Regions from separate parts of the Rhizobium sp. WW_1 genome, predicted to be linked through region 4. Evidence: predicted binding sites of a transcription regulator. Region 4 holds the regulator's gene; each other region holds the start of a gene.
What was found. The regulator LexA, encoded in region 4, represses DNA repair genes until DNA is damaged. The targets are predictions, from matches to a motif close to TGTTCNNNNTGTGTTCNG.
Positions count from the first base shown of each region.

Region 1: recA (recombinase RecA) is a predicted target of LexA. The motif match lies at 1,462-1,479, and genes of this name have one in related genera.
Region 2: dnaE (DNA polymerase III subunit alpha) is a predicted target of LexA. The motif match lies at 2,040-2,057, and genes of this name have one in related genera.
Region 3: BJ928_RS05780 (YifB family Mg chelatase-like AAA ATPase) is a predicted target of LexA. The motif match lies at 2,063-2,080, and genes of this name have one in related genera.

Region 1 covers NZ_RAIN01000009.1:79,934-83,466, forward strand. The annotation lists gene alaS (alanine--tRNA ligase) at 1-143, opposite strand, end outside; gene recA (recombinase RecA) at 315-1,403, opposite strand; gene BJ928_RS24670 (carbohydrate kinase family protein) at 1,643-2,587, shown strand; gene BJ928_RS24675 (pseudouridine-5'-phosphate glycosidase) at 2,634-3,533, shown strand, end outside.
Region 2 covers NZ_RAIN01000001.1:59,471-63,003, forward strand. The annotation lists gene dnaE (DNA polymerase III subunit alpha) at 1-1,803, opposite strand, end outside; gene BJ928_RS00300 (hypothetical protein) at 2,160-2,753, shown strand; gene BJ928_RS00305 (DUF5680 domain-containing protein) at 2,833-3,300, shown strand; gene BJ928_RS00310 (ABC transporter ATP-binding protein) at 3,308-3,533, opposite strand, start outside.
Region 3 covers NZ_RAIN01000001.1:1,204,865-1,208,397, forward strand. The annotation lists gene cysK (cysteine synthase A) at 1-343, shown strand, start outside; gene BJ928_RS05780 (YifB family Mg chelatase-like AAA ATPase) at 443-1,975, opposite strand; gene BJ928_RS05785 (hypothetical protein) at 2,140-2,511, shown strand; gene gshB (glutathione synthase) at 2,562-3,509, opposite strand.
Region 4 covers NZ_RAIN01000010.1:182,283-185,815, reverse strand. The annotation lists gene BJ928_RS26420 (ComEC/Rec2 family competence protein) at 1-1,507, shown strand, start outside; gene lexA (transcriptional repressor LexA) at 1,488-2,210, opposite strand; gene BJ928_RS26410 (VOC family protein) at 2,627-3,514, shown strand; gene kdsA (3-deoxy-8-phosphooctulonate synthase) at 3,511-3,533, shown strand, end outside.

The DNA of each region.
Region 1 (3,533 bases), on a different contig from region 4:
TTCTTGAACTGCACCATGCCGGCATTGGTGAACATCAATGTCGGATCGTTGCGCGGCACCAGCGGGCTCGACGGCACGATCTCGTGGCCGTTTTTCTTAAAATAGTCGAGAAAGGTCGACCGGATTTCATTCACACCGCTCATAGGGGGCCCTTCAGTACTGCCGTCAGCAACTTGCGTCAAAGTCAGAGGCTTTTATCGTTCGCTCCCGGCGCTGTCCAGCCGCACGAACAAAACCGGCCGCACATCCCTTGGACAATACGGCCGGTTCAAGCATTCAATTCGTATCAAGTCGGGAATTGCTCCCGAAAATCCTTATTCGCCGGAAGCGTCGCCATCGTCGCCGGAATCGGGACCGCCATTCTGCAGGAAGCGGTCGGCGATGAGGCCGGCATTCTGGCGCAGCGACAGCTCGATCTCCCGGGAGAGATCCGGATTGTCGCGCAGGAAGATTTTCGCGTTCTCGCGACCCTGGCCGAGACGCTGGCTGTTGTAGGAGAACCAGGCGCCCGACTTTTCGACGATGCCGGCCTTGACGCCGAGATCGACCAGCTCGCCGGTCTTGGAAACGCCCTCGCCATACATGATGTCGAATTCGACCTGCTTGAAGGGAGGCGCCATCTTGTTCTTGACGACCTTGACGCGGGTCTGGTTGCCGATCACCTCCTCGCGCTCCTTGACGGCGCCGATACGGCGGATGTCGAGGCGAACCGAGGCGTAGAACTTCAGCGCGTTACCGCCGGTCGTCGTTTCCGGCGAGCCGAACATGACGCCGATCTTCATGCGGATCTGGTTGATGAAGATCACCATGCAGTTGGACTTCGAGATCGAAGCCGTGAGCTTGCGCAGCGCCTGGCTCATCAGTCGGGCCTGAAGACCCGGCAGGCTGTCGCCCATTTCGCCTTCGATTTCGGCGCGCGGCGTCAGGGCCGCAACGGAGTCGACGACGAGAACGTCGATCGCGCCGGAACGAACCAGCGTATCGGTGATTTCAAGCGCCTGCTCGCCGGTATCCGGCTGCGAGATCAGCAGGTTCTGCAGGTCGACGCCGAGCTTGCGGGCATAGACCGGATCAAGCGCATGTTCCGCGTCCACGAAAGCGCAGATGCCGCCCTTCTTCTGTGCCTCAGCGATGGTCTGCAGCGCCAGCGTCGTCTTACCCGAACTTTCCGGCCCGTAAATTTCGATGATGCGCCCCTTCGGCAAGCCGCCGATGCCGAGAGCGATATCGAGGCTCAGAGAGCCAGTGGAAACCGTTTCGATTTCGACCACGTTCTCGTTAGAGCCGAGCTTCATGATCGAGCCCTTGCCGAACGACCGCTCAATTTGAGAGAGTGCCGCTTCAAGTGCCTTGCTTTTATCCACCGATTTGTCCTCTACAAGCCGCAAAGAATTCTGAGACATTCGATCCACCTTTAGGTTATTGAAGCCGCTCTAGCAATGTCGCCGCCGATGAGAATTCTGTACTCTATTTGTTCTCTTATCGCAAGAGCACAACAAGCGATTGAAAGAAAAAGGTAAAATGAGTTCCGTTCTACTTTTGTTTTCTTGTTTCTTCCCAGACACTTACACGTCCGGGACGATGAGTGCGGGCACGGGATCGAGCCGCTCGATTCGCCTCTTCGACTGCTGAGGATAACCATATGGCGAAAAAGATTCTCGTTCTCGGCGGCGCCCATATCGATCGGCGTGGCCGCATCTTCGGCGAGACGGCGCCCGGCGCCAGCAATCCCGGCGCATGGTTCGAGGAGCCCGGCGGCGGCGGCTTCAATGCGGCCCGAAATCTTGCCCGCCTGGGCTTCGACGTAAAGCTGATCTCGCCCCGCGGCGGCGATCCCTCGGGCGAGATGGTGGCGGAAGCCGCGAGCCACGCCGGCATCGACGACAAACCCTTCGTCTTCCTCGATCGCAAGACGCCGAGCTATACGGCGATCCTCGAGAATGACGGCAACCTCGTCATCGCGCTCGCCGACATGGAGCTCTACAAGCTCTTCGTTCCGAGGCGTCTGGCGATTCGCGCCGTCCGCGACGCCTTCGAGGAGACTGACCTCGTCCTCTGCGACGCCAATCTGCCGGCGGAAACCCTGGCGACGATTGCGGCAAGGGCTGGCTTTTGCGGCAAGCCAGTCGCGGCAATCGCCATTTCGCCCGCCAAGGTCGTGCGGCTGAAGCCAAGCCTTGCCGGCATCGACCACCTGTTCCTCAATGAGGCGGAGGCTGCGGCACTGACCGAAATCCGTCCGGACGATCCGCGCGAATGGGTGGCCGCACTGCGTGCTCTCGGCCTGCGCAACGGCGTGATCACCCGCGGCAAGCGCGCGCTGATCGCGTTCTCGCCCAACGCGGTCGTCGGCCTGCAGCCACCCATCGTCGACGATGTCGCCGATGTCACCGGGGCGGGAGATTCGCTTGCATCGGGCGTTCTCTCGGCTCTGCTTTCCGGTCATGATCTCGCCGAAGCCGTCCGCCATGGCGCGGCGGCGGCGGCAATCACCGTTCAATCCCCCTTCGCAACGGCAGAAAATCTTTCACCCGAGCTGCTAAAGGCGACCTTGGCCCTTGTTCCCAGGGCCGAAATTCTGTCATGAAGCCTGTTCAAAACGCGTATACTGTTTCAGTGAATTGGAAACGACAATGACCCAGCCTATCTCGCCCCTGCTCCCGATCTCCTATTCGAAGGAAGTCGCTGCCGCCAAGCTGCGCGGCGCACCGATCGTCGCCCTGGAATCGACCATCATCACCCACGGCATGCCCTATCCCGGCAATATCGAGATGGCTCGCAGCGTTGAGGCGATCATCCGGCAGGAAGGCGCAGTGCCCGCAACGATCGCCGTTATCCACGGCACGCTGCATATCGGCCTTGAGCCGGAAGAGCTGGAAGCGCTTGCCAAGACGGAAGGCGCGATGAAGGTTTCGCGCGCCGATATCGCCTTCGCGATCGCAGAGCGCCGCACAGGTGCGACCACGGTTGCCGCAACGATGATCGCGGCGGCCCGCGCCGGCATCAAGGTTTTCGCCACCGGCGGCATTGGCGGCGTGCATCGCGGCGCCGAAGAGAGCTTCGATATTTCCGCTGACCTTGAAGAACTGTCCCGCACCGGCGTCATCGTCGTCTGCGCCGGCGCCAAGGCGATCCTCGACATTCCGAAGACGCTCGAAGTGCTGGAAACCCGCGGCGTTCCGGTGGTGACCTACGACAGCACTGAATTCCCGGCTTTCTGGTCGCGCTCGTCGGGCCTGAAGAGCCCGCTGACGCTGAACAGCCCGGCAGCCATCGCCAACTTCCAGACGACGCGCGAACAGCTCGGCATCGACGGCGGCATGCTGATCGCCAATCCGGTTCCGGAAGCTGACGAGATCCCGCGCGAAGAGATGGAAATCTACATCGAACGGGCCCTCGACAGCGCCGAGCGGGATGAGATCACCGGCAAGGCGGTCACGCCCTATCTGCTCAGCACGATCTTCGACATCACCGACGGCCGCAGCCTCAAGACCAACATCGCGCTGGTCGAAAACAACGCGCGCCTGGCCGCC
Region 2 (3,533 bases), on a different contig from region 4:
GACGAAATCGACGGCGGTCTTCAGGACGGTCAGCGTCTTCAGTCCGAGGAAGTCGAACTTGACGAGGCCGGCCTGCTCGACCCATTTCATGTTGAACTGGGTGACGGGCATGTCGGAGCGCGGATCGCGATACATCGGCACGAGCTTCGACAGCGGGCGGTCACCGATGACGATACCGGCGGCGTGCGTCGAGGCGTGGCGATAAAGGCCCTCGATCTTCTGGGCGATATCGAGAAGGCGGGCGACGACCGGCTCCTTGTCCGCTTCCTCCTGGAGACGCGGCTCCTCCTCGATCGCCTTGCTGAGCGGCGTCGGATTGGCGGGATTGTTCGGCACCAGCTTGCAGATCTTGTCGACCTGGCCATAGGGCATTTCCAGCACGCGGCCGACGTCGCGAAGTGCTGCGCGCGCCTGCAGCGAACCGAAGGTGATGATCTGCGCCACCTGCTCGCGGCCGTACTTGCCCTGCACGTAGCGGATCACCTCTTCACGCCGGTCCTGGCAGAAGTCGATATCGAAGTCCGGCATCGAGACGCGTTCCGGATTGAGGAAGCGCTCGAACAGCAGCGAGAAGCGCAGCGGATCGACGTCGGTGATCGTCAGCGCGTAGGCCACCAGCGAGCCCGCACCGGAACCACGACCGGGGCCGACGGGGATATCGTGGCGCTTGGCCCATTTGATGAAGTCGGCAACGATCAGGAAGTAGCCGGGGAACTTCATGCGCTCGATGACGCTCAGCTCGAACTCCAGCCGGTCGCGATATTCCTTCTCCTCGTAGCCCGGCGCCATGCCGAGCAAGGCGAGGCGCTCATCGAGGCCTTCGACTGCCTGGGCGCGCAGCTCTGCCGCCTCGGCGCGCTCGGCCTCCTCCACATCGTCGGTCGCGCCGGTGAAGCGCGGCAGGATCGACTTGCGGGTATTGAGAGTGAAGGCGCAGCGCCGGGCGATCTCGACCGTATTCTCGAGCGCCTCTGGCAGATTGGCGAACAGCTTCGCCATGTCGGCGCGGCTCTTCAGATAGTGATCCGGCGTCAGGCGGAAACGCGTATCGTCGGAGACGATGGCATTGTGCGCGACCGCCATCAGCGCGTCATGCGCATCATAATCATCGCGCGTCGGGAAAAAGGCCTCGTTGGTGGCAACAAGCGGGATCTCGTGCTCGTAAGCCATCGCGATCATCTTCTGCTCATGACGACGATCATAGGTACCATGGCGCTGCAATTCGACATAAAGCCTGTCGCCGAACTGGCGCTTCAGCGTCAGCAGCCGGGAGAGTGCTTGCGCGGCATGCCCTTCCTTAAGGGCCATGTCGACAGGGCCGGTGAGTGATCCGGTAAGCGCGATCAAACCCTCCGTGCCGGCTTCATCCAGCCATGACGACGCGATATGAACGGCGTTGTTGCCCTCGCCACCGAGATAGGCGCGGCTGACGAGATCCACGAGCCGTTCGTAGCCCCGTTCGGAGGCGGCAAGCAGCACGATGGACGGCAGCTTTGCCAACGCCTGTTGTGGCCCGCGCTTCTCGCCCTCGCCGCCATCCTCCATGTCGATCGAAACCTGGCAGCCGATGATCGGCTGCAGTCCCTCATCCATCGCCTTCTGCGAGAATTCGAGGGCAACGAAGAGATTGTTGGTATCGGTAATGGCGACAGCCGGCTGACTGTCGCCGACAGCCTTGGCCAATATCTTCTTGAGCGGCAATGCGCCCTCTAGCAGGGAATAGGCGGAATGAACCCTGAGGTGCACGAATTCCGGCATTTCGCCGACCGGCGCTGCCGCGCCGCTGCCACCTAAGTCCGCCATCTCATACCCTTCCGCATGCCTCAATGAATCGGCAGCATTTTCGGCATTACGAACTGCAAAGTCCATAAGTTGCCCCCATCAAATATGGGAACAGCATGTGCAAACGGGGGATAAAACTTACATCGCCATCATGATGAGGGAAAAGCTGGCAACGAACATCACGATGGAGGTGAATGCTGCAACGTCTCGAATGATATCGGTCATTTACGCGCTCCTTACTCGTTATGTTTCTTTTTTGTTCCATTTTTGTTCGAGAGTCAATAGAAGCATCAATAAATTTCATCACCCGGTTTTTCGGCCCTCGGATGGACGCTGGAACGGCCCGACGCTATTGAGATGCGAACAGGGAGATCACGATGAAAACACTTGCCTGCGCTCTCATTCTTCTTTCAGCTGCAACCGCCGCTCATGCCGAGGACGCGGTCGCGTCCGGCCGCATCATCGATGCCGCCATCGGCGACTGGAACAAGGACGGCAAGCCGGATCTCGCGCTTCTGGTAGCGCCCGCCCCGGGCGATGACGCCGACAATCCCATCGGCGTCTACATCTATCTGCGCGACGACGAACATTCCCTGCTGAAGCTGGCCGTCAGCGCTCCGCATAAGATATGGGGCAGTGTCGAGCCCGGCGGTGTCGTCGGCCAGGAGCCGTCAATCTCGGCGCTGCCGAACGGTTCGATCGCGATCACCTCGCAGAATGACAGCATCGGTCGCGATCGCTGGGAGCAGACGTTGACGCTTGCCTATCGCAACAACAATTTCGTGGTGGCCGGCTACACCTATGAGTCCCGCGATACGCTCGAACCGGAGAGCAGTCATAGCTGCGACTACAACGTGCTGACCGGCAAGGTGACGAAGGACGGCAAGACGTTGAAGGCGGATGCCAGAACCGTCAGCATCCAGGATTGGCAGGACGATATCGGCCAGAAAGCCTGCGGAAACGACCAGTAACCACGAATGTTCTCTTTTTGTTCTTTACAAAAACTCCGCTCGATGACATCATGACTGCTCACCAAAACTGGAGAGGGTCATGCCGGATCTTGCCGAGCTGAACGATTTCATTGTCATCGCCAAGGCGGAGACCTATGTCGGCGACGGCGAGAGGCTACCGTCCTGTCGCAGCGGTTCTCATGACATTGGCTATGCGAGCGGCCGCTGGCGCTATCTCGACAGCTATTTCGGCGGCACGGATTTCGCCGGCCAGGAACTTGTCTGGTGCGACGGCGAGCCGGTATGGGCCATGAATTATTTTGGCCATATTATCGAGCCCGATCTGATCGACGGAACGCGCGCCGGCATCGTCATCAAGGCGGCGCTGCTGCGCCTCTATCAGGATGAACGACGCTTTCTCGGCGGCTTCGAGCTCGAACATTCATTCGGCCGCTATGTCGACCAAAGCACGGGAGCCTGCGACCATTTCACCGGCCATGAGGCCATCATGGTGAAAGGGCGCAAGGCCTACGAACTGGATTATCGCGGCGGTCTGATCGTTCCCTAACAGACAATCAAACTTCGACGACCTGGCCTTCGCTCAACGTGACGCGGCGATCCATGCGGGCGGCAAGCTCATGATTGTGCGTGGCGATCAGTGCCGCAAGACCTGACTGACGCACCAGGGCTTCCAGCGCATCGAAGACGTAGTGAGCCGTATCCGGATCGAGGTTGCCGGTGGGTTCGTCGGCGAGCAGCACGAGAGGCGCATTGGCGACGGCGCGGGCAATCGCGACACGC
Region 3 (3,533 bases), on a different contig from region 4:
CAAGGTCATCGCCGTCGAACCGACGGATTCGCCGGTTCTGTCGGGCGGCAACCCCGGCCCGCACAAGATCCAGGGCATCGGTGCCGGCTTCGCGCCGAAGGTTCTCGACACGCATGTCTATGACGAAGTGGTCACCGTCAGCAATGACGAGGCGTTCCAGCAGGCGCGGCTCGTGGCAAAGCTGGAAGGCGTGCCTGTTGGTATTTCCTCCGGCGCAGCGCTGACGGCAGCGATCAAGGTCGGCCAGCGCCCTGAAAACGAAGGCAAGACCATCGTCGTCATCATCCCCTCCTTCGCCGAGCGCTATCTGTCGACGGCGCTGTTCGAAGGGCTGGGCGGCTGAAACGAGCTACGATAAACTGATTGAGAAAGGGGTGCTGTGGCGCCCCTTTTTTATTCGGACAGGCCGAAGACAACACTCTGTCGCCTCAGCTCCGGATTGTCAGACATGTGCAGTCAGCCGCTCGCCTGCGATACGATAGGAGATGGCCTCGGCGAGATGGATGCGCCCGACCGTCGGCTTGTCGTCGAGATCGGCGAGCGTGCGCGCGACCTTGAGGATTCGATGATAGCCGCGCGCGGAGAACTTCATCTTCTCGGCGGCATCGCGCAGCAATTGCAGGCCGGCGGCATCAGGCTCGGCGATGGTTTCGATCATCGCGGTTGAGCAGCGGGCATTGGTGCTGACATCCTTCATGCCGGCCCTTTCGAAACGCTCGCGCTGCCGCTCGCGGGCACGGGCGACGCGGAGTGCGACATCCGCACTGCTCTCCGAGGCTGTCGGCCGGATGAGGTCGGCGGCGGAGACCGCCGGCACGTCTATGCGGATATCGATGCGATCCAGCAAGGGGCCCGAGATACGGCCCTGATAATCGCTCGCGCAACGCGGCCCGCGGGCACATGTATGTCCCGGTTCGCCGGCCATGCCGCAGCGGCACGGGTTCATCGCCGCCACGAGCTGAATGCCGGCGGGATAGGCAACGCGGTGATTTGCTCTCGCAATAACACATTCGCCTGTTTCCAACGGCTGGCGCAGCGCATCGAGCGCCTGTGGCGAAAACTCCGGCAGTTCGTCCAGGAACAGAACGCCGTGATGAGCAAGCGAGACCTCGCCCGGCCGGGCACGCAGGCCGCCGCCGACGAGCGCCGCCATGGTCGCCGAATGATGCGGCGCGCGATAGGGCCGCCGATCGGAGAGCTTGCCGCCGGAAAGCTGGCCGGCGATCGAATGGATCATCGACACTTCAAGCAATTCGTTCGTCGACAGTGGCGGCAGGATCGACGGCAGGCGCGAGGCGAGCATCGACTTGCCGGAGCCGGGCGGCCCGACGAAAAGCAGATTATGGCCGCCGGCGGCCGCCACTTCCAACGCGCGCTTGGCGCTTTCCTGCCCCTTGATGTCGGCGAGATCGGGCAGGTTGGCCGCGCTGGCGCGAATAGAGGGTTCCGGCCTTGACAGCACCTGCGTGCCGCGGAAATGATTGGCAAGCGCGATCAGGCTGCGCGGCGCCAGAATATCGATCTCCTTGCCGGCCCAGGCGGCTTCCGGCCCGCTTTCGGCCGGGCAGATCAGCCCCTTGCCCATGGCGTTGGCAGCGATTGCCGCGGGAAGCGCGCCGGCAACGGGCGCGATCGTGCCATCGAGATTGAGTTCGCCGATGACGGTATAGGACGACAAAGCGTCAGCCGGGATCGCGCCGAGCGATGCCATCAGACCGAGCGCGATGGCAAGATCGAAATGGCTACCTTCTTTCGGCAAATCTGCCGGCGCAAGATTGACTGTCACTTTCTTCGGCGGCAGTGCGAGGCCGGAAGCGTGCAGCGCTGCCTGAACCCTCTCCCGGCTCTCGGCAACAGCCTTGTCCGGCAGGCCGACGATGTGCATCAGCACCTTGCCGGGCGCGATCATTACCTGCACTTCGACGGGTACGCCTTCAATCCCCTGAAACGCCACCGTACTGACGCGCGCTACCATCCCCTGCCCTCATCCAACCCGTTTACCGCTATCAATCTTTCACAGCAGACCATGGGTTGCAATCTGGCAGAAAAGATGGAATGAAACAAGAACAATAAAAGAACGAAGGGACGCTTCAGCAATCGAGGCAAATTATGAAACTTGCGATATCGATATCCCTTCTGATGAGCGCTATTTTGGCCGGCTGCCAATCCATCGATAGCGGGGATAATCTGGAAAGGGGTGCACCCTATGAATTGAGCGCCAGGGAAACCAGAGCGGTGGAAAAGGGTCTGCGCGAGCAGCTGCCTTATGAAGGACTCCTGCTCTTCGGGCCGATGGCCGCTTCCAAAAACAGCAAAGGCCATGTCAGCGTCTGCGGCACGCTCACCGCCATGGGCGGCTACAGCGGCATCGTGAGCAAACGGCCCTATGTCGGAATGATGGTCAACGTGAAGCCGCTTTTCGGCTTCGTGCCGATCGTCATTGCGGACGAAAGCACCACCGGACAGTCAGCGGTCATCCTGACCTGCAGGCGGATGGGCATCACGATATAGCGCGCGGCGAGACCGGAAACGACCTCGCCGGCCGAAGGGAAAGGTAGTTTTCAGGCCCGCTTGGCTTCGATCGCATCCCAGAGCAGGCTGGCGATATCGGCGCCGCCGAAGCGCTTGACCTCGCGGATTCCGGTCGGCGAGGTCACGTTGATCTCGGTCATGTAGTCGCCGATGACGTCGATGCCGACGAGCAGGAAGCCGCGTTCCCTCAAGGCCGGTCCGATGCGGGCGCAGATTTCCTTCTCGCGCGCTGTCAGTTCGGTCGCTTCGGCGCGGCCGCCGACATGCATGTTGGAGCGGGCGTCATGCTCGGCCGGCACGCGGTTGATCGCGCCGACGGCTTCGCCATCGACCAGGATGATGCGCTTATCGCCCTTGCGAACGTCAGGAAGGTATTGCTGGGCGATGAAGGGCTCGCGGAAGAGCTGGCCGAACATTTCGAGCAGCGACGAGAGATTGCGGTCGTCGCGCGTCGAGTGGAAAACGCCGGCACCGCCATTGCCATAAAGCGGCTTCAGGATGATGTCGCCCATCTCCTCGCGGAAGCGGCGGATTTCGCCGGCATCGCGGGTGATCAGCGTCTTCGGCATCAGATCGGCAAATTCGGTGACGAAGATCTTTTCCGGCGAGTTGCGCACCCAGGCCGGATCATTGACGACGAGCGTCTTCGGGTGGATGCGCTCCAGCAGATGCGTCGAGGTGATATAGGCCATGTCGAATGGCGGGTCCTGACGCAGCAGCACCACGTCCATGGTCGAGAGGTCGACGCGCTCGGGCTCGCCGAGCTCGAAGTGATCGCCCTTGACATCGCGCAGGATCATCGGCTCGACGGAGGCATAGACCTTGCCGTCGCGCATGCTCAGCCGCTCGGGCGTGTAATGGAAGAGCTTGTAGCCGCGGTTCTGCGCCTCGAGGCTCATGGCGAAGGTCGAGTCGCCCGCGATATTGATGCTCCGGACATGGTCCATCTGGACCGCAACATTCTTGATACCAGCCATAGTCAGCCCTCGCTCGGATTTGCG
Region 4 (3,533 bases):
TGCCGGTCTGACCCACATCATTGCGATTTCCGGCCTGAACATGGCGCTGTCAGCCGGCATCTTCTACGTTGGCCTGCGCTACCTCTTCAGCCTGTTTCCGGGTGTAGCGCAGGCATGGCCGACCAAGAAATTTGCGGCCTTCGGCGCGCTCCTGACGGTGACGGCCTACTACCTTATCTCCGGTTTTGGCGTATCCGCCGAGCGCGCTTTCATCATGATGGCGATCATGCTCGTGGCCGTGCTCTTCGATCGGCCGTCCCTCAGTCTGCGCAATGTCGCGTTATCGGCGATCGTCATTCTTGTTCTCTCGCCGTCGCAGGTGCTCGGCCCGAGCTTCCAGATGTCCTATGCCGCGACGCTGGCGCTGGTGTCGGGCTACTCGCTGTGGAAGCGGCGGCGGCATCGCGAAAGCGTCCTGCCGAAGATCCGCGTGTTAAGCCCACTGCTGTTCGTCGCGCGTTTCTTCGGAGGGGTGATGTCGACCTCGTTTATCGGTGGCGCATCGACGGCCATCTTCTCGATCGAGCATTTTCACCGGTTGGCGACATATGGTCTTGCCGCCAATCTGGCGGCCATGCCAGTTGTCTCCTTCATCGTCATGCCATTCGGCATGGCGGCAATGATGCTCATGCCACTCGGTCTCGACGGACCTTTCTGGAAGGTGACCGGAGAGGGACTGGAACTCGTCATCGCGATCGCGAAAACCGTCGCCGGCTGGGGCGGCGATATCACCTTCGGCCGTCAGCCCGCCTGGTTGATGCCGACATTCATCGTCGGCTTCCTGGTCATGAGCATATTGCGGACGCGGCTTCGCCACCTTGGCTTCCTCTTGTTGCTTTCGTCCGTTGGTGTGGCAGCATTCGGGAGCGGCGTGCCGAAGCCGGACCTGATGATTTCCGAAGATGGCATGCTGGTGGCGCTGCGGCAGGACGACATTCTCGCTACCAATCGCGAGAGGCCGCAAGCATTCATCTTCGAGCAATGGCAAAAGGCATTGGCCGCGGCAGAGCATCAGCCGCCGACCATGCTTCCGGCCGACAGCAGGCTGCCGCAACTCAGCAAGGCAGATCGCGGCAGGAGGTTAAGCAGCGAAGAACAGAACGTCGTCCGCAAGGCAATGGAGGCAGCGCTCGACCGAACGATGCAGGGAAGCTTCGCCTGCCAGAAAGGCGCATGGTGCGTGGCCATGCTCGACAATGGCGCCTTCTTGATCACTATAGAGAATGCAGCCTATCTGCCGTCAGCCTGCGATACCGCAAACATTGTCGTGACACCAATCCGGTTGCGGCTGGATCGCTGCCGCTCCGGAGCGACGCTCATCACCGGCGCAACATTGCGGCGAACGGGATCGCTCGAAATGGCACTCGACGCAGATAAGCCCAATATCTCCACCGCCTTCGACAATCCGCAGAGACCATGGACCCGGCATCGAACTTACGACTGGCGCACTGGAAAATTCGACGCGCCAGTCATATCGGCATCACCGGTCAGTGATAGCGACGAATAAGGCCGACGAGCTTGCCCTGGACCTTGACGCGATCCGGCCCGAAGATGCGCGTTTCATAGGCGGGATTGGCGGCTTCCAGCGCGATCGAGGCGCCCTTGCGGCGGAAGCGCTTCAGCGTCGCCTCTTCGTCATCGACGAGCGCCACGACGATATCGCCGGGATTGGCCGTCGTCGAATTGCGGATAATGACCGTATCGCCGTCGAAAATTCCGGCATCGATCATCGAATCGCCGCGCACTTCAAGCGCATAATGCTCTCCCGAGCCGAGCATGTCGGCCGGAACGGTAATATCGTGCGTATTGTTCTGGATCGCGGAAATCGGCACGCCGGCGGCGATGCGACCCATGACCGGCACGGACGCCGAACCATTGTGATCGTCATTTGCCACTTTCGGCGGGGCGGGTGGAGCCACAGGCTGAGGCTTGCCGAGACTGCCTTCGATGACGCTCGGTGAAAAGCCACGGCGCGGCTGCAAGCTGGGATTATAGGCATCCGGCAGTTTGATGACTTCGAGCGCTCTCGCCCGGTTCGGCAGCCGGCGGATGAAGCCTCGCTCCTCCAGCGCCGTGATCAGACGGTGAATGCCGGATTTGGAGGCCAGATCCAGTGCGTCCTTCATCTCGTCGAAAGATGGCGGAACACCGGACTCCTTCATGCGTTCGTGAATGAAGAGAAGCAGTTCCTGCTGCTTGCGCGTCAACATCGTCTTGGAACCCCAGAATCAAGAAAAACGGTGAAACAAATCCAGAACGGACACTATATGTTCCATATGTGTTCCGCAAGTACTTAAATTTCGGTAAAGCCTTGTTGCGTCGATTAAATAATTACGACTTGCGAATGGACCGGCTGAAGGGATCAAAGCGTTATATCCACGCTAAACTATCGGAAAATATGGGAAATGCTGTTCTGTCAACTGGCAGCCTTTTGTAATGCGGCCGCTATGTTTAGGATACGAAGCAGTGACATGTGATACTGCTGAAGCTGGCTATGAGGCAGAATCAGTCCTCACGTTTGCGAGATCGTCTTCCGCTGGCGAAGTCCTGAAAAGCTTCGTGTGCCCATCTTGAATTGCGCTAGGGATCGGCGCAAATCTGCTGCCGCAGGCATACAGGAGGAGCCATGACTTCGTCCCCGCATCCGCTGGATCATCTCGTGCTGCCGGCCGTGAACATAGCGCTTGCGCGCGAGCGCCTCGGCAAGCTCGGTTTCACGGTGGCTCCGGAGGCGCGCCATCCTTTCGGCACCGAAAACGCCTGCGTCTTCCTTGCCGACAAGACCTATCTCGAGCCACTCGGCGTGGCGTCTCCGGAACAATGCGAGACGAGTATCGTCGACGGGAATGTCTTCGTCGCCCGTGACCAGGCCTACCGCTTCCGGGTTGGTCAGGATGGCTTCTCGGCTGTGGTGTTCGGCACGGATGATGCCGTTGCTGATGACGAGCGTTTCAGGGCGGCAGCCATTTCGGCGGGGCAAATGCTGGATTTTTCCCGACCTATGAAGATGCCGGACGGAACCGAAACGACGGCCGGCTTTCGTCTCGCTTTTGCTGCCGATCTGCGCGCGCCGGACTTCCTCGCCTTCTGCTGTCAGCGTATCAATGCCTTGCCGGCTGACCGCAGCGTGCTCGAACACCATAAGAATGGCGTGACAGGCATCGCGCGGGTAGCGCTTTGCGCGCCAAAGCCGGCGGCTTATCGCAGCTTCTTTGAAGAGGTTGCTGGCGGCCCGCGGATAATGGAGCATTCGTTCGGCTTGACGGTCAGGGTGGCCAATGCGGATCTGGAGATTTTGACGCCGGAGGGCATGGAGGTATTTTATGATTTGCCGTGTCGCACCAGCGATCCTGGGCTCAGGGCGCGCGCAATCCTTTTCAAAACGCGCGATCTTTCCGTGACATCGTCGCATTTCGCTGCTAACGGCGTCACCTACACGCGTAAGAACAATCGTCTATTGGCAAGGCTGGCGCCCGGTGAGGGCGCACTGTTCGCCTTCGAGGAGATAGTATGAGCACGAATTCCGAAGTGAC